DNA from 2 places in the Micromonospora inositola genome. Region 2 is predicted to be linked to the other one. Evidence: riboswitches for the same ligand, from Rfam matches in the RefSeq annotation. Region 2 holds a riboswitch; the other holds the start of a gene.
What was found. Region 2 has a riboswitch for S-adenosylmethionine ahead of GA0070613_RS11430 (aminotransferase class V-fold PLP-dependent enzyme). Riboswitches for the same ligand answer to the same signal wherever they lie in the genome.

Region 1 (7,081 bases), 2.0 Mb from region 2:
GCGACTCGAAGATGGCGGCCGGCTCGCCGGCCTCGAGGACCACGCCACGGTCCATGAAGGCCACCGTGTCGGCGACCTCGCGGGCGAAGCCCATCTCGTGGGTCACCACCACCATCGTCATGCCGCCGGCGGAGAGGTCCGCCATCACCCCGAGCACGCCCTTGACCAGCTCCGGGTCCAGCGCCGAGGTCGCCTCGTCGAAGAGCATCACCTGCGGTTGCAGGGCCAGGGCGCGGGCGATCGCCACCCGCTGCTGCTGACCGCCGGAGAGGTGCGCCGGCCGGGAGTCGGCCTTGGCGGCCAGCCCGACCAGGTCGAGCTGGGCCCGGGCCACCTGCGCGGCCTCGTCCTCGGAGAGCTTCTTGATCTTCCGCAGGGCGAGGGTGATGTTGCGCAGCACCGTCATGTGCGGGAAGAGGTTGAACTGCTGGAACACCATGCCGACCCGCTGCCGCAGCGCGTCCGGGTCGTGGCGCAGCACGCTGCGGCCGTCCAGCAGCACGTCGCCCGAGTCCGGCTCGATGAGCCGGTTGATGGTGCGCAGCAGGGTGGACTTGCCGGAGCCGGACGGGCCGATCACGCAGGCCGTGCCGCCCCGGGCCACGTCCAGGTGCGCGCCGCGCAGCACCTTGTTCGCGCCGAAGGCGAGGTGCACGTCGCGGACGGCGAGGCTGACCGAGGTGGTGGTGACGGTGCTGGTGGCGGTCATCGCTGGTCCTCACGCTTCGGCGCGGCGGTCTGCGGGGGCAGGGCGACCTGGCCAGCCACGGCCAGCCCGCCGTCGTTGTCGGGGTCGACGGTGACCGCCCGGCCCTGGCGCAGCCGCCGGTCGATCCAGTTGACCGCGTGGGTCAGCGGCACGGTCAACGCCAGGTAGAACAGGCCGGCCAGCAGCAGGGCGGACTGGTTGCCGGTGTTCGCCGCGTAGTCCTGCCCGATCCGGAACAGTTCCCGCTGGCTGGCCAGCAGGCCGAGGAAGTAGACCAGGCTGGAGTCCTTGATCAGGGCGATCAGCTGGTTCACCCAGGCCGGCAGCACCCGCCGGATGCCCTGCGGGACGATCACCAGCCGCATCGCCTCGCCCCAGGAGAAGCCGAGCGCGCGGGCCCCCTCCAGCTGCGCCGCCTCGACGCTCTGGATGCCGGCCCGGAAGATCTCACCGATGTACGCGGCGGCGATCAGCGACAGCGCCAGGATCCCCAGCGGGTACGGGTTCGGCCCCCAGACCTCCATGCCCAGCGGCGCCAGGCCGACGCCGATGAGCAGGATGGTCGCGGCGGCGGGCAGGCCGCGGAAGATGTCCGTGTAGACCCGGGCCGGCCAGCGCAGCCAGCGGGTACGGGAGATGCCGGCGATCGCCAGCAGGATGCCCAGCACCGAGCCGAGCAGGGCGGCGGAGACCGCAAGGATCAGCGTGTTGGGCAACCCGACGGTGAGCATGTCGGGTAGCGCCTGGCGCATGGAGTCCCAGTCGAAGAAGGTCTCCCACAGGGTGCTCAACGGATCCATCGGAATCTCCTACCGCCCCGCTCGGTCGTGTTCGCGTACGTCAGGAAGCCGTCGACGCCGACGGCGCCGCCGCGCCCGGGACGGCGACGGTGCCGCTGCCCGGCTTGAAGTCGGCCGGGATCGGCCGGCCCGGGTAGTACTGGGCCTGCAGCTTCGTCCAGGTGCCGTCGGCGATGACCTCGTCCAAGCCGTTGTTCAGCGCCTCGCGCAGCTTGTCGTTCGCCTTCGCCACCGCGTACGCGGTCGGGGCCGGGCTGAGCTGCTTGGCCGCCACCTTGATCTTGCCGTTGCTGTCCGCGGCCGACTTCTCGCCGATCTCGGCGGGGGCGATCCAGGCGTCGGCGGTGCCCGCCTTGAGCTGGTTGATCGCGCCGTTGTAGTCGGGCACCCGCACCGGGTTGAGGTTCTTGCCGGTGGCGTAGTCGTCCTGCACGGTGCCCTGCACGACCACCACCCGCTTGCCGGCGAGCTGGTCGAAGCTGGTGATCGGCGAGCCGGTCGGCACGTCCAGTCCGAAGTAGCCGAAGTCGTAGCCGTTGCCGAAGTCGACGGTCTTCTTCCGCGCCTCGGTGATCGTGATGGACGAACTGCCCACGTCGAACTTGCGGTTGTTGACCTGCGACAGCAGCGCCGAGAAGTCGGTGCCGACGAACTCCACCTTCAGGCCCGCCTTGGCGGCCACCGCGGTCAGCAGGTCGTTGTCGAAGCCGGTGAACTTACCGTCCTTCAGGTAGACGTTCGGCGGGGCGTCGGTGAGCGTGCCGGCCCGCAGCACCCCGGGCTGGAGCAGGCCGTACGGGTTGGCGGCCTCGCTGGTGGAGGCGTCGTCGCCGCAGGCGGTGAGCGCGGTCGCGGCGAGGACGGCGGCGGCGCCGAGCGCGGCGACGCGGGTCAGGGCAGGAAGGAATCGCACAGGTGTCTCCCGGGTCGGATGGCGACGTGGGCGCACGCCGCCGACGGCACGCCCGGGGCGGGCGAGCCGGAGTGGGTGGTTCGAGAAAAGGGGGTGTGGCGCTCAGCGCGCGTCTGGGCGACGACAGCCGTCGCTACACACCCGCATCAGGTCGACGTGCCGCCGCTTGACCAGCGCGAAGCCGGCCGGGTACGCGACGTCGTCGGCGAGCGGGGCGCGAAAGTGAGCAGACATGGTTCCCTCGGGTCGGTAATGACCTGGGTACCAGGCCACGCTTGCACCGGCGTGCTGCCGGTGCCTGGTCTTCACCCGGGGCACCCCACCGCGGAGGAGGGTTGCCGGCCAGCGAGCCGGGGCTTGACGCTGGCGCTCATGACCTGCCGAGAAGGCTAGCAGCAGCGCCGCCCGGCTCGTCCAGCCGTTATGACCACCCTCACGTCCCGTGCGTTACCGCCCGGGATCAGGGCCGGCGTACCGGGGCCGAGGCGGCCTCGTGGACCTCGGTCACGCGGCGACGCAGCGCGGGCCGGGCGGGCACGATCGGCGCGTCGCGGCCGGTGCCGTGCCGGCCGTCACCGCGCCGGCGGTCGGCGGAGGAGGCTTTCTCCTCGTGATAGTCCTGCTCCACGTTGACGGTCCAGACGTCGTGACCGGCGTCGTGGGCGATGTTCTCGGCGGTCAGCATCGCCGTCAGCATCGAGTGGTCCTGGTTGTTGTACCGGTGCATGCCGTTGCGCCCGACCGGGTGCACGTTCGGCACCTCGCGGGCCAGCCAGTCCCGGATCACGTCCACATTGCGCTGGTACCGCTCGTCGTACACCGGGTACGCCTTCGGCATCCGCACGACGTGACCGGCCTCCACACAACCCGGCCGGACCAGGCCGAGCCGCTCCAGTTCCCCGGTGGCGAGCGCGACCAGGTCCGCGTCCGGCGTACGCCACATCTCGTCGTCCTCGAACACGAAGTACTCCAGCCCGAGGCAGGTGCGTCCGTCCTTCACCAGGTACGGCGACCAGGAGCCGAAGTTCTGGATCCGCCCCACCTTCGCCGCCGGGTCGTGCACGTAGATCCAGTTGTCCGGGAACGAGAACTCCTCGGGCACGACCAGCGCGACGGTCAGAAAGTCCCGGTAGCGCAGGTCGTCGGCGGCGGCGCGCACCTCGGGCGGGGCGGCCGGCCGCAGCGCGTGGACCAGCGCGGAGATCGGCATGGACGAGATCACGTGGTCGGCCGGCTCGGTCCGTTCCCCGTCCGCGTCGGCCACGGTCACGCCGGTGGCCCGGCGGGCCGCCGGGTCGCGGTGCACGGCCGTCACCCAACTGCCGGTACGCACCGAGCCGCCCCTCTTCTCCACCTGCTCGGTGCAGCGCTCCCACATCATCCCGGGGCCGTGCTTGGGGTACTGGAACTCCTCGATCAGGCTCGCCACGTCCTTGCGGTTGCGGCGCGGCAGGAGGGCGTTGACCATCGCCTTGGACAGCGACAGATTCTTGATCCGCTGCGCGGCCCAGTCGGCCTGCAACCGGTCGGCCGGCATCCCCCAGACCTTCTCCGTGTACGTCTTGAAGAAGATCGAGTAGAGCCGCCAGCCGAACCGGGCCGACACCCAGCCCTCGAAGTGCGACTGGTCCTTCGGCGGCCGCAGCCGCGCCCGCCCGTACGAGCCGACGCAGCGCAACGCCTCGACGACGCCCAGGTTGCGCAGCGCGTTGCCGGCGCTGAGCGGGTAGTCGTAGAGCGCGCCCCGGTAGTAGATCCGGCTCATCCTCGGCCGGAGCAGGAAGTCCTCGTCGGGCAGGATCTCGTGCCAGAACGCCTCCACCCGGGAGACCTTGGTGAAGAACCGGTGCCCGCCGATGTCGAAGCGCCAGCCGTCCCGCTCCACGGTGCGGCTGATCCCGCCGACCACGTCGTCGGCCTCGAAGACCCGGACCGGCTCGCCGTGCCGGAGCAGCTCGTACGCCGCGGTCAGTCCCGCCGGTCCCGCCCCGATGACCACGGTGCCGTTGTTCTCGCCCATGCTGCCCGAGCCCTCCGCCCGTCCGCCTGACAGTTGCGGCAGCGCGGTTACCCGGCCCGCCCCCGAACTCACCTCTCCGTGCCGCGCGATGTCGCCGGCCCCCGGTCCGCCCGCCGTCCCGCGTCCACCGACAACAGGTGTCAACGGCCGCGGAACGGGGATGCCGGGCGACGGTTCGCGGTCCGGGGTGGTCGCGGGCGGGGCGACGCGTGGGGGACGGATGGTGAACGGGCGGACGGCCGGTGTGGCCCTCGGTCCCGCCACGGACCGTCCGGGGCCCGTGGTCCGGCTCCGACGCGCCGGCCGGCCGCTGTCCCGGCTCGCCGCCCGGGTGCCCGCCCCGTGGGGGTTCGTGCTGGCGGTCTTCGTCGGCTCGAAGGTCGTGCTCAGCCTGGTCGGCGTGATCGCGCTGAGCGCGTGGGACGGGGTGCCCGGCGCGCCGCCCGCCGACGAGGCGATGATGCGGGCCCAGCAGCACGCCATCTCGCCGCACCGGTGGATCTCGCTCTGGTTCGCCTGGGACTCGTTCCTCTACGACCACCTGGCCCAGCTCCCGCTGGACCGGCCCTGGCGGGACTTCGGCTTCCCGCTGCTCTATCCGTTCCTGGCCCGGCCGGTCGCGCCGCTGCTCGGTGGGCACACCGCGTGGGCCCTGCTGCTGGTCAGCAACCTCGCCCTGGTGTTCCAGCTCTACTACGCCCACCAGCTCGGCGCCCGCCTGATCGGCACGGGCGGCGCGGCGGGCGGCGCCGACCCGGCGGCGGGTCGACGGTTCGTGCGCTACCTGCTGCTCCTGCCGACCGCCTTCCTGTTCCAGGCGGCGCTGACCGAGTCGCTCTTCCTCTGCCTGGCGCTGGCCGCCTTCTGGTACGCCGAGCGGCGTCGCTGGCTGCTGGTGGGGATCGTCGGCTACTTCCTGGCGCTGAGCCGCTCGGTCGGCTTCCTGCTGGTCGTACCGCTCGCCCTGGTCCTGCTGCGCCAGCACGGGTACCGGCTCGACCCCCGCACGCTCGGGCGGTACCTGCGGCGGGGCTGGCCGCTGCTGCTCGTACCGGCCGGCTGGCTGACCTTCATGGCGTTCTGCCGCTGGCAGTCCGGCGACTGGTACGCGTACAAGCACGCCCAGGAGCGGGGCTGGGGGATCAGCGTGCAGAACCCGTTCCGGGTGGCGTACGCGGCGCTGACCGGGGAGAACAGCGCCGACGCCCTGCGGGTCTGGTGCGCCGTGGCCGTCCTGGTGGTCGTCCTGGCCGGGCTGCGCCGGGCCGAGCTGCCGTACCTGGTCTACACGGTGATCGTGGTGCTGGTGCCGCTGTCGATGGGCCCGCCGGTGCACAAGAGCCTGCTGCGCTACCTGCTCGCCGCGTTCCCGGTCGCGCTGGTGCTGGCGCGCTGGGCCCGCCGGGCCAGCCTCGACACCTGGTTCACCGCCGCGCTGGCGCTGCTCCAAGGGGCGCTCTTCGTGGTCTGGCTGACCTACTGGACGCACTTCGTCATCTGAACCCCGGCCTTGCTATGCAACGAGTTGCATAGCAAGATGCTGGCATGTCGCTGGAGCACGCCATCCTGGTCTCGCTGCTGGAGCAGCCGGCCTCCGGGTACGAGCTGGCCCGGCGCTTCGACCGCTCGATCGGCCGCTTCTGGACCGCCACCCACCAGCAGATCTACCGGGTGCTCAAGCGGATGGAGGCGGACACCTGGATCGCGGGCGAGGAGATCGGCCAGGAAGGGCTGCCCGACAAGAAGGTCTGGTCGGCCACGCCGGCCGGCCGGGCCGCGCTGGTGACCTGGCTGCGCGCCCCGGTTCAGCCGGAGGCGGTCCGGCACGAGCTGGCCGTCAAGATCCGCGGCGTGGCGTTCGACGACGCCCCCGGCCGCGCCGCCCTGGTCGCCGAGGTCGAGCGGTACCGCGCCGACCACGAGGCCACCCTCGCCGGCTACCTGGCCGGCGAGCGCCGCGACTTCCCGGACCCCGACGAACTGGACGCCCGCGAGTCGCTCCAGCACGTCGTGCTGCGCGGCGGCATCGCGTACGAGCGGATGGTGCTGGCCTGGCTCGACGACGTCCTCGCCACCCTCCGCGACCTCGACCCCCCGACCAGGAAGGCGACCCCGTGACCGACCCGCTGCTGCTCAACCCGCACACCTACGACCCCACCCACCTCGACGAGCCCTCCCGCCGGCTGCTGCGGGCCACCGTCGACTGGTTCGAGTCTCGCGGCAAGCAGGCGCTCGTCGACAGCTACAACCGGCGCGACTGGTACGGCGACTTCCTCGACTTCGCCGCCAAGGAGGGCCTCTTCGCCACCTTCCTCACCCCGGCCGCCGACGGCGGCGGCGACCCGGACAAGCGCTGGGACACCGCGCGCAACGCGGCGCTGAGCGAGATCCTCGGCTTCTACGGCCTCGGCTACTGGTACACCTGGCAGGTCACCGTCCTCGGCCTCGGCCCGGTCTGGCAGAGCGGCAACGCCGCCGCTCGGGCCCGCGCGGCCGAACTGCTCGACGCCGGGCACGTGATGGCCTTCGGGCTCTCCGAGCGCCCGCACGGCGCCGACATCTACTCGACCGACATGGTGCTCACCCCGGACGGCGCGGGCGGCTTCCGGGCCACCGGCGGCAAGTACTACATCGGCAAC
Region 2 (7,081 bases):
GGGTGGTGGTCGGGGTGGCCCTCGGCGACTTCCTGGTCTATCTGCTCGGCGCCGGTGGTTGGCAGTTGGGGCTGGTGGTGACCGCCGCGATCCTGCTGACCATCTTCTTCGGCGCGAGCGTGGCCGTCGTGATCCAGGCCGCCGCCACCGCGGTGCTGATCGTGACGCTCAGCCCGTCCACCCAGAACCTGGAGATACCGCGCTTCGTCGACGCGTTCATCGGCGGTGGCATCGCGTTGCTGGTGACCGCGATCCTGCTGCCGCTCAACCCGCTCCGGGTGATCAACCGGGCCGCCCGGCCGGCGCTGGACCTGTTCTCCGGGCAGCTGGACGTCACCGCCGAGGCGTTGCGCAACCGGGATCGGCAGAGCGTCCAGCGCGCCCTGGAACGGCTCCGGGAGAACAAGGACGAGCTGGCGACGTTCACCGAGGCGATCGAGGGGGCCAAGGAGACCGCCACGCTCTCCCCGGTCCGCTGGCACCGCCGCGACGAGCTGACCCACTACGCCGAGGCGGCGGACCCGATCGACCGGGCGATGCGCAACAGCGGCACCCTGATCCGCCGCTCGGTCACCATGATCGAGGACGAGGAGCCGATCCCGGAGCCGATGCCGGACGCGGTCGCCCACCTGGCCGAGTCGGTCCGCATGCTCAAGCACGAGTTCGCCGTCGGCGAGGAGCCGCAGAAGGCCCGCGAGTGCTCGCTGCGCGCGGTGAGCGAGGCCGGCCGGGCGTACGCGCAGGGGGTGGGCTTCTCCGGCAGCGTGGTGATCGCCCAGGTACGTACCACCGCCAGCGACCTGATGGTCGCCTCCGGCATCGAGCAGGACGAGGCGAACCGGCTCGTCCGGGAGGCGTTCGGCGGCGAGAAGGAACAGCCGCCGGGCGTCCAGCCCGAGGAGGACACCGCGCCGAAACCGCCGACGGCACCTCCGCTCGGGTGACCGGCCCGGTCAGCGCAGCGCGGCCAGGGCGGCGACCAGCCGGTCCACCTCCGCGTCGGTGCTGCCAAGGCCGATGCTGGCCCGCAGCGCGGTGGGCGGCAGGTCGCGCCGGCCGCTGCGCGCCGCCGCCTCGGTGAGCAGCCGCCGGGCCAGCGGGTGGGCGCAGAAGAGCCCGTCCCGGACCCCGATCTGGTGCGCGGTGGCCAGGTGGGCGGCGACCTCGGCGGAGTCCCGCCCGGCCACCACGAAGGAGACGATGCCCACCCGGGGCGCCTCGGGCGCGAAGGTGCGCAGCTCCACGACGTGCGGCAGGGCGGCGAGCCCGGCCCGCAGCCGGGCCAGCAGCCGCTGCTCCCGGGCGTGCAGCGCGTCCCGGTCGGCACCGGCGAGCGCGGCGCAGACCGCGGCGAGGGCGACCGCGCCGAGCAGGTTGGGGGTGCCCGCCTCGTGCCGGGCCGGGCCGGTGGCCCACCGTATGTCGTGGGTGGCCGCGCCGACGTGACCGGTGGCGCCGCCCCCGGCCAGGTACGGCGGGGCGGCGTCCAGCCAGTCCGACCGCCCGACGAGCACCCCGGCGCCGAACGGCGCGTACAGCTTGTGGCCGGAGAGCGCCAGGTAGTCCACGTCCAGCGCGGCCAGGTCGACCGGCGCGTGCGGGGCGAGCTGAGCCGCGTCCACCAGGATCCGGGCGGAGTGCCGGTGGGCGACCCGGGCCAGCTCGGCCACCGGCCAGCGCTCACCCGTCACGTTGCTCGCCCCGGTCACCGCGACCAGCACCGGCGGGCCGGACCGGGCCCCGGCGGCCGCCGGCGCTCCGGGCCGCGGGGTCGGCCCGTTCCCCGCGCTCACCCGGCGCAGCTCGCCGAGGGCGGCGTCCAGCGCCCGGACCGCCCCGGCGGGGCTCTCCGGCACCGGCAGCCGGACCGAGCCGCGCGGCCACGGCAGCAGGTTGGCGTGGTGCTCCCCGGCGAAGGTGACCACGGTGGTGCCGGGGGGCAACGCCCGGGCCAGCAGGTTGACCGCGTCGGTGGTGTTCCGGGTGAAGATCACGTGGTCGTCGGCGCGGGCGCCGAGGAAGTCGCCGACGGTCTGCCGCGCCCGCTCGTAGGCCAGCGTGCATCGTCGCGACAGCGCGCCGGCGCCGCGGTGCACGCTCGCGTACCAGGGAAGCAGCTCGGCCACCGCGTCGGCCGCGGCTCGCGCGCACGGCGCGCTGGCCGCGTGGTCGAGGTTGATCTGCCCCGGTACGCCGAGCACGCCGAGCGGGTCGGCGTCCGCCCGCCGGCCCGGCAGCGCGGGCAGTGCGGGCAGCGAGGGTACGAGGGTGACGGTCATGGCAGAACCTCCGGGGTCCAGGGGGACCCCGGGGTGTGGGCACCGGGACGGGGTCCGCGCTTGCCCAGCACGCCGTTCGGGCTGGGCCCGGTCATCACCCGGGGCACCCCACCGCGAACTCGACGAGGGTTGCCGGCCAGCAAGCCGGGGCTTGACGCTGGCGCTCGTGACCTGCCCGGCAGCATAGCGGCCGCAATGCGGCCGGACCAGAGGGTCGCGGGTGACTACGCTGACCGCATGGCCGATACCCCGCCCGGCGGAGCCCCGCCGCCGCCGACCGCGCCCGCCGCCCCGCCGCCGGGGTCGGTGACTCCCCGGATGCCGCTGCGCCGGCTCGGCTGGCGGCGGTTCCTGGTGCTCGCCGGAGTCGTCCTGCTGATCGCCGCCGGGGCGGTCTTCATGGTCTTCACCCTCGGCGAGAGCCTGGGCGCCCAGGCGCTGCTGGTCGGCGTGATCGCGGCGGTCCTGCCGGTGCCGGTGCTGGTCTCCTGCTTCCTCTGGCTGGACCGCTACGAACCGGAGCCGCTCAAGTACCTGATCTTCTGCTTCGCCTGGGGCGCGTTCGTCTCCACGGCGATCTCGCTGAACGTCAACGAGGGCGCCGCGTGGCTGTTCAAGGGCTGGGGGCTGCCCTCGGCGCTGGTCGCGGTGCTGGTCGCCCCGTTCATCGAGGAGCTGACCAAGGCGGCCGGGCCGATCCTGCTGCTGATTTTCCGCCGGCGGGAGTTCTCCGGGGTCACCGACGCGCTGGTCTACTGCGGCCTCTCCGCGGTCGGCTTCGCCATGGTGGAGAACATCCTCTACCTGGGCGGCTACGGCTACCGGGTGGGCGTCGAGGAGTACGGCCCGGCCACCGGCGCCCAGCAGGTGATCGCCATCTTCATCGTCCGGATCCTGATCTTCGGCTTCGCCCACCCGCTGTTCACCTCGATGACCGGGGTGGGCCTGGGCATCGCCGCGCGGACGGCCGACCGGCGGGTCCGCGTGCTCGCCCCGATCGCCGGCCTGCTGCTGGCGATGATGCTGCACGGCACCTGGAACCTGCTGCCCTCGCTGGCCGTGGCCACCGGTCAGCCGCTGATCGCCCTGTACGGCTACATCGGCGTGATGGTGCCGATCTTCTTCGGCATGGTGGGGCTGGCGATCTGGCTGCGGGCCTGGGAGGGGCGGCTCACCGAGCGGACCCTGCCGGACTACGTGCGGGCCGGCTGGCTCACCCCGCCCGAGGTGGCGGCGCTGGGCAGCCTGGGCCGGCGGCACGCGGCCCGCACCTGGGCCCGCCGGATCGCCGGCGACGGCGGGGTGAAGGCGATGCGCGGTTACCAGTTCGCGGCGACCCGGCTGGCGCTGCTGCGGGACGGGATGCGTCGGGGACTGGACCGCAAGCAGGCCGACCGGGAAAGGACGGCCCGGGAGGAACGGGAGCTGCTGGAGGCGATCGCGGCGTACCGGTCGTTCTTCGTGGGGCGGGATCCGCAGACGCCGGTCGGGGTCTGGGACGGACAGCGCTACCACCTGCGGTTCCCGGACGGCTCGCAGCGGGCGGTGCCGGCGCCGGACGAGCCGGTGGTGCCGATCCCGGTGGTGCTCACGCCACCGCCGCCCCCGGCCCATCCCGCTGCCTACGGCCCGCCCGGCTGGTACGGCCCCCGCCCGGCGGCACCCTGGCCCCCCGGCGCCTGACCCTGGGTCAGGTCATCATGCCGGTGAGGAAGTCACCGAGGCCCTGCGCGATCGCCATCAGTGCCGCCCCGATCCCCTTGAACATCTGGGCCGCGCCGTCCGGCCGGAACGCCATGAAGTAGATCAGGAAGGCGACGAAGCCCCACAGCAGCAGCTTCTTCAGAAATACCGGCATCGTCCCTCCCCAGGGCGCTGGAGGTGCCTGGCTTCCCGTCGGGAAGCAGCGCAAACGGCACCCCCGGGGCGAGGCGGGCCGGCTACCCGGATACGGGCCAGTGCTCCGCCCTTCAGGGCGGAGAGCACGTCAAAGGTAGAGGCCGGTCGAGCCGGTGGGCTCCTTCTCCACCCGTTCGGCGGCGACGGCGTGCACGTCACGCTCGCGGAGCAGGACGTACCCGCGGCCGTGCAGCTCGACCTCGGACCGCTCGTCGGGGTCGAAGAGCACCCGGTCGCCGGAGACGATCGAGCGCACGTGCGGGCCCACCCCCACCGCGGTGGCCCAGGCCAGGCGCTTGCCCACCGCCGCGGTCGCCGGGATCACGATGCCCGCGGTGGAGCGGCGCTCACCCTCACTGCCCTCCATGCGCACCAGCACGCGGTCGTGCAGCAGGCGGATCGGCAGGCCGGAGTCGAGGTTCTGGTCGGCGGTCACGCGAGAGACGCTACCGCGTGCGCCGGGGTCGGTCGTGCGGTGGTTGAGCGGAGTCGAGCGGGGGCAATGTGTGGCGGATCCGCCCTAGGGTGGGCGTACGGACGTATCCTGTCCCCCCCTGTGTCGTGGGCGGACCAGCTTTGCAGGAGGTGCGCTTGAGCCGCTTCGAGCGGGTACGCGGACGGCTCCGTCACGCGTACGAGTCGGGACGCGAGTCGGTGCGCGTGCGCCGTGTCGACCCGGCGGACGAGCCCGACGACCCGGGCGTGGCCTCGCCGGCCTCTCCGGGTCCGGAAGCGCCGCCCGCGGCGACGGTGGTGGGCGCGGAACCGCCGGCCGCGATGCACAACTCCACCTCCAGCCGGGACGACGCCGACGTGCCGCACGCGCTGCGGATCGCGGCCGCCTGGTCGTGGCGCCTGATCGTGATCGGGCTCGTCACCTGGGGGCTGCTCAGGATCGTCGGCACCATCCGGATCGTGATCATCCCGCTGGCGGTCGCGCTGCTCCTCTCGGCGCTGCTCGCCCCGGCCGTCGGCTGGCTGCTCAGGGCCCGCTTCCCCCGGTCGCTGGCGACCGGGGTGGTGCTCGTCGGCGGCCTGGCCGCGGTGATCGGCACGCTGACCCTGGTGGTGAACGAGTTCATCCAGGGCGTACCGGACCTGACCGACAAGTCGTCCCAGGGCGTCCGGCAGATCCAGGACTGGTTGAAGACCGGGCCGCTGCACCTGTCGGACAGCCAGCTCAACAGGTACATCGACGAGGCGCAGCGCTGGGTCAACGGCAACACCAATACGTTCACCAGCAGCGCCCTCTCCGCCACGGCGACCCTGGCCGAGGTGCTGACCGGCACCATCCTGGTGCTCTTCGCCACCTTCTTCTTCCTCCGGGACGGCAACAAGATCTGGCGGTTCCTGGTCCGGCTGCTCCCGGTGGCCGCCCGCTGGAAGGTCGACGACGCCGGGCGGGCGTCCTGGTCGACGCTGGGCGCGTATGTCCGGGCCACCGTCCTGGTCGCCTTCATCGACGCGGTCGGCATCGGCATCTTCCTGGTCATCTTCGACATCCCGTTCGCCTTCCCACTGGCCGCGCTGGTCTTCCTGGGGGCGTTCATCCCGATCGTCGGGGCGGCCCTCTCCGGCGGTGTGGCGGTGCTGGTGGCGTTGGTCGACAGCGGGCCGATCAAGGCGCTGATCATCCTCGGTGTGGTGATCGGCGTGCAGCAGTTGGAGGGGCACGTGCTCCAGCCGCTGATCATGGGGCGCGCGGTGGCCATCCACCCGCTCGCCGTGATCATCGGGATCGCCGCCGGTGTCGTCCTCGCCGGGATCACCGGGGCCCTGGTCGCGGTGCCGCTGATCGCGGTGCTCAACACGGCCGTCCGCCGGCTCGCCGCCCGGACCGTGCCGGACACCCCGCCGGACGCGGTGGTGGTCGCCTCGCAGGCGCCCTGACGTTGTCCCGAACTGATTGATCGGGTCCGCCCGTTCCGTCAGCTCTTCCCGAGCCGTTCCAGGGCGCCCCGGGCCACGTCCGGCCGGGTGGTGTACCAGAACGGCGGCAGCGAACGCCGCAGGAACGGGCCGTAGCCGCGGGCGGTCTCCAGCCGGGAGTCGAGCACCGCGACGACGCCCCGGTCCCCGGTGGCCCGGATCAGCCGCCCCACGCCCTGGGCGAGCCGGACCGCCGCGATCGGCACGCTGACCGCGGCGAAACCGGAGCCGCCGCCCGCGTCCACCGCCGCGGCCCGGGCCGCCGCGAGCGGCTCGTCCGGGCGTGGGAAGGGCAGCCGGTCGATCACCACGAGCTGGCAGGAGTCCCCCGGCACGTCCACCCCCTGCCAGAGCGACATCACCCCGAACAGGCAGCTCGACCGCTCCTGCCGGAACCGGCGGACCAGCAGCGGCAGCGCCTCCTCGCCCTGGAGCAGCACGGGCAGATCGGTCCGCGCGCGGAGCAGCTCCGCGGCCTGCTGCGCGGCCCGTCGCGAGGAGAAGAGCCCGAGGGTACGCCCACCGAGTGCCCCGACCAGCGCCAGCAGCTCCTCGCCGGCCGCCTCGGGCAGCCCGGAGACGCTGGGGCGGGGCAGGTGCGCGGCGACGTAGAGGATGCCCTGCCGCGCGTAGTCGAACGGGGAGCCGACGTCGAGCGACCGCCAGCCGGGCCCCTCGGTGGCCGGCACGGTGCCGGTGGCGGCCCGGCTGCCGGGAGCGGCGGCGACCGGCGCGGGTGTGGCGACGTCCCCGCGCGCCGTGCTGGCGGCGAGGGCGGCGGCGGCCGGGGTCGGCGGGGCGGGCGGCGGCGCGTCGAGCCCGAGCGCCCGGGCCACCGTGTCGAACCGGCCGCCCAGCGCCAGGGTCGCCGAGGTGGCGACCACCGTGCGCTCGTCGTACAGGTGGGTGGCGAGGGTGCCGGCGACCGAGAGCGGGGCGACCACCAGCGCCCGGCGGCTGCCGTTGTCGGGCTT

Region 1: another riboswitch for S-adenosylmethionine. It lies ahead of GA0070613_RS20770 (ABC transporter substrate-binding protein); the one in region 2 lies ahead of GA0070613_RS11430 (aminotransferase class V-fold PLP-dependent enzyme).

What each region holds. Positions count from the first base shown of each region.
Region 1 covers NZ_LT607754.1:4,362,562-4,369,642, forward strand. The annotation lists gene GA0070613_RS20760 (amino acid ABC transporter ATP-binding protein) at 1-709, opposite strand, end outside; gene GA0070613_RS20765 (amino acid ABC transporter permease) at 706-1,509, opposite strand; gene GA0070613_RS20770 (ABC transporter substrate-binding protein) at 1,550-2,422, opposite strand; SAM riboswitch class IV at 2,689-2,800, opposite strand; gene GA0070613_RS20775 (NAD(P)/FAD-dependent oxidoreductase) at 2,883-4,442, opposite strand; gene GA0070613_RS20780 (hypothetical protein) at 4,723-5,943, shown strand; gene GA0070613_RS20785 (PadR family transcriptional regulator) at 5,988-6,560, shown strand; gene GA0070613_RS20790 (acyl-CoA dehydrogenase family protein) at 6,557-7,081, shown strand, end outside.
Region 2 covers NZ_LT607754.1:2,388,863-2,395,943, forward strand. The annotation lists gene GA0070613_RS11425 (FUSC family protein) at 1-944, shown strand, start outside; gene GA0070613_RS11430 (aminotransferase class V-fold PLP-dependent enzyme) at 954-2,279, opposite strand; SAM riboswitch class IV at 2,331-2,451, opposite strand; gene GA0070613_RS11435 (PrsW family intramembrane metalloprotease) at 2,475-3,962, shown strand; gene GA0070613_RS32730 (hypothetical protein) at 3,970-4,137, opposite strand; gene GA0070613_RS11440 (GroES family chaperonin) at 4,267-4,614, opposite strand; gene GA0070613_RS11445 (AI-2E family transporter) at 4,704-6,068, shown strand; partial or broken gene GA0070613_RS11450 (ATP-dependent DNA helicase) at 6,107-7,081, opposite strand, start outside.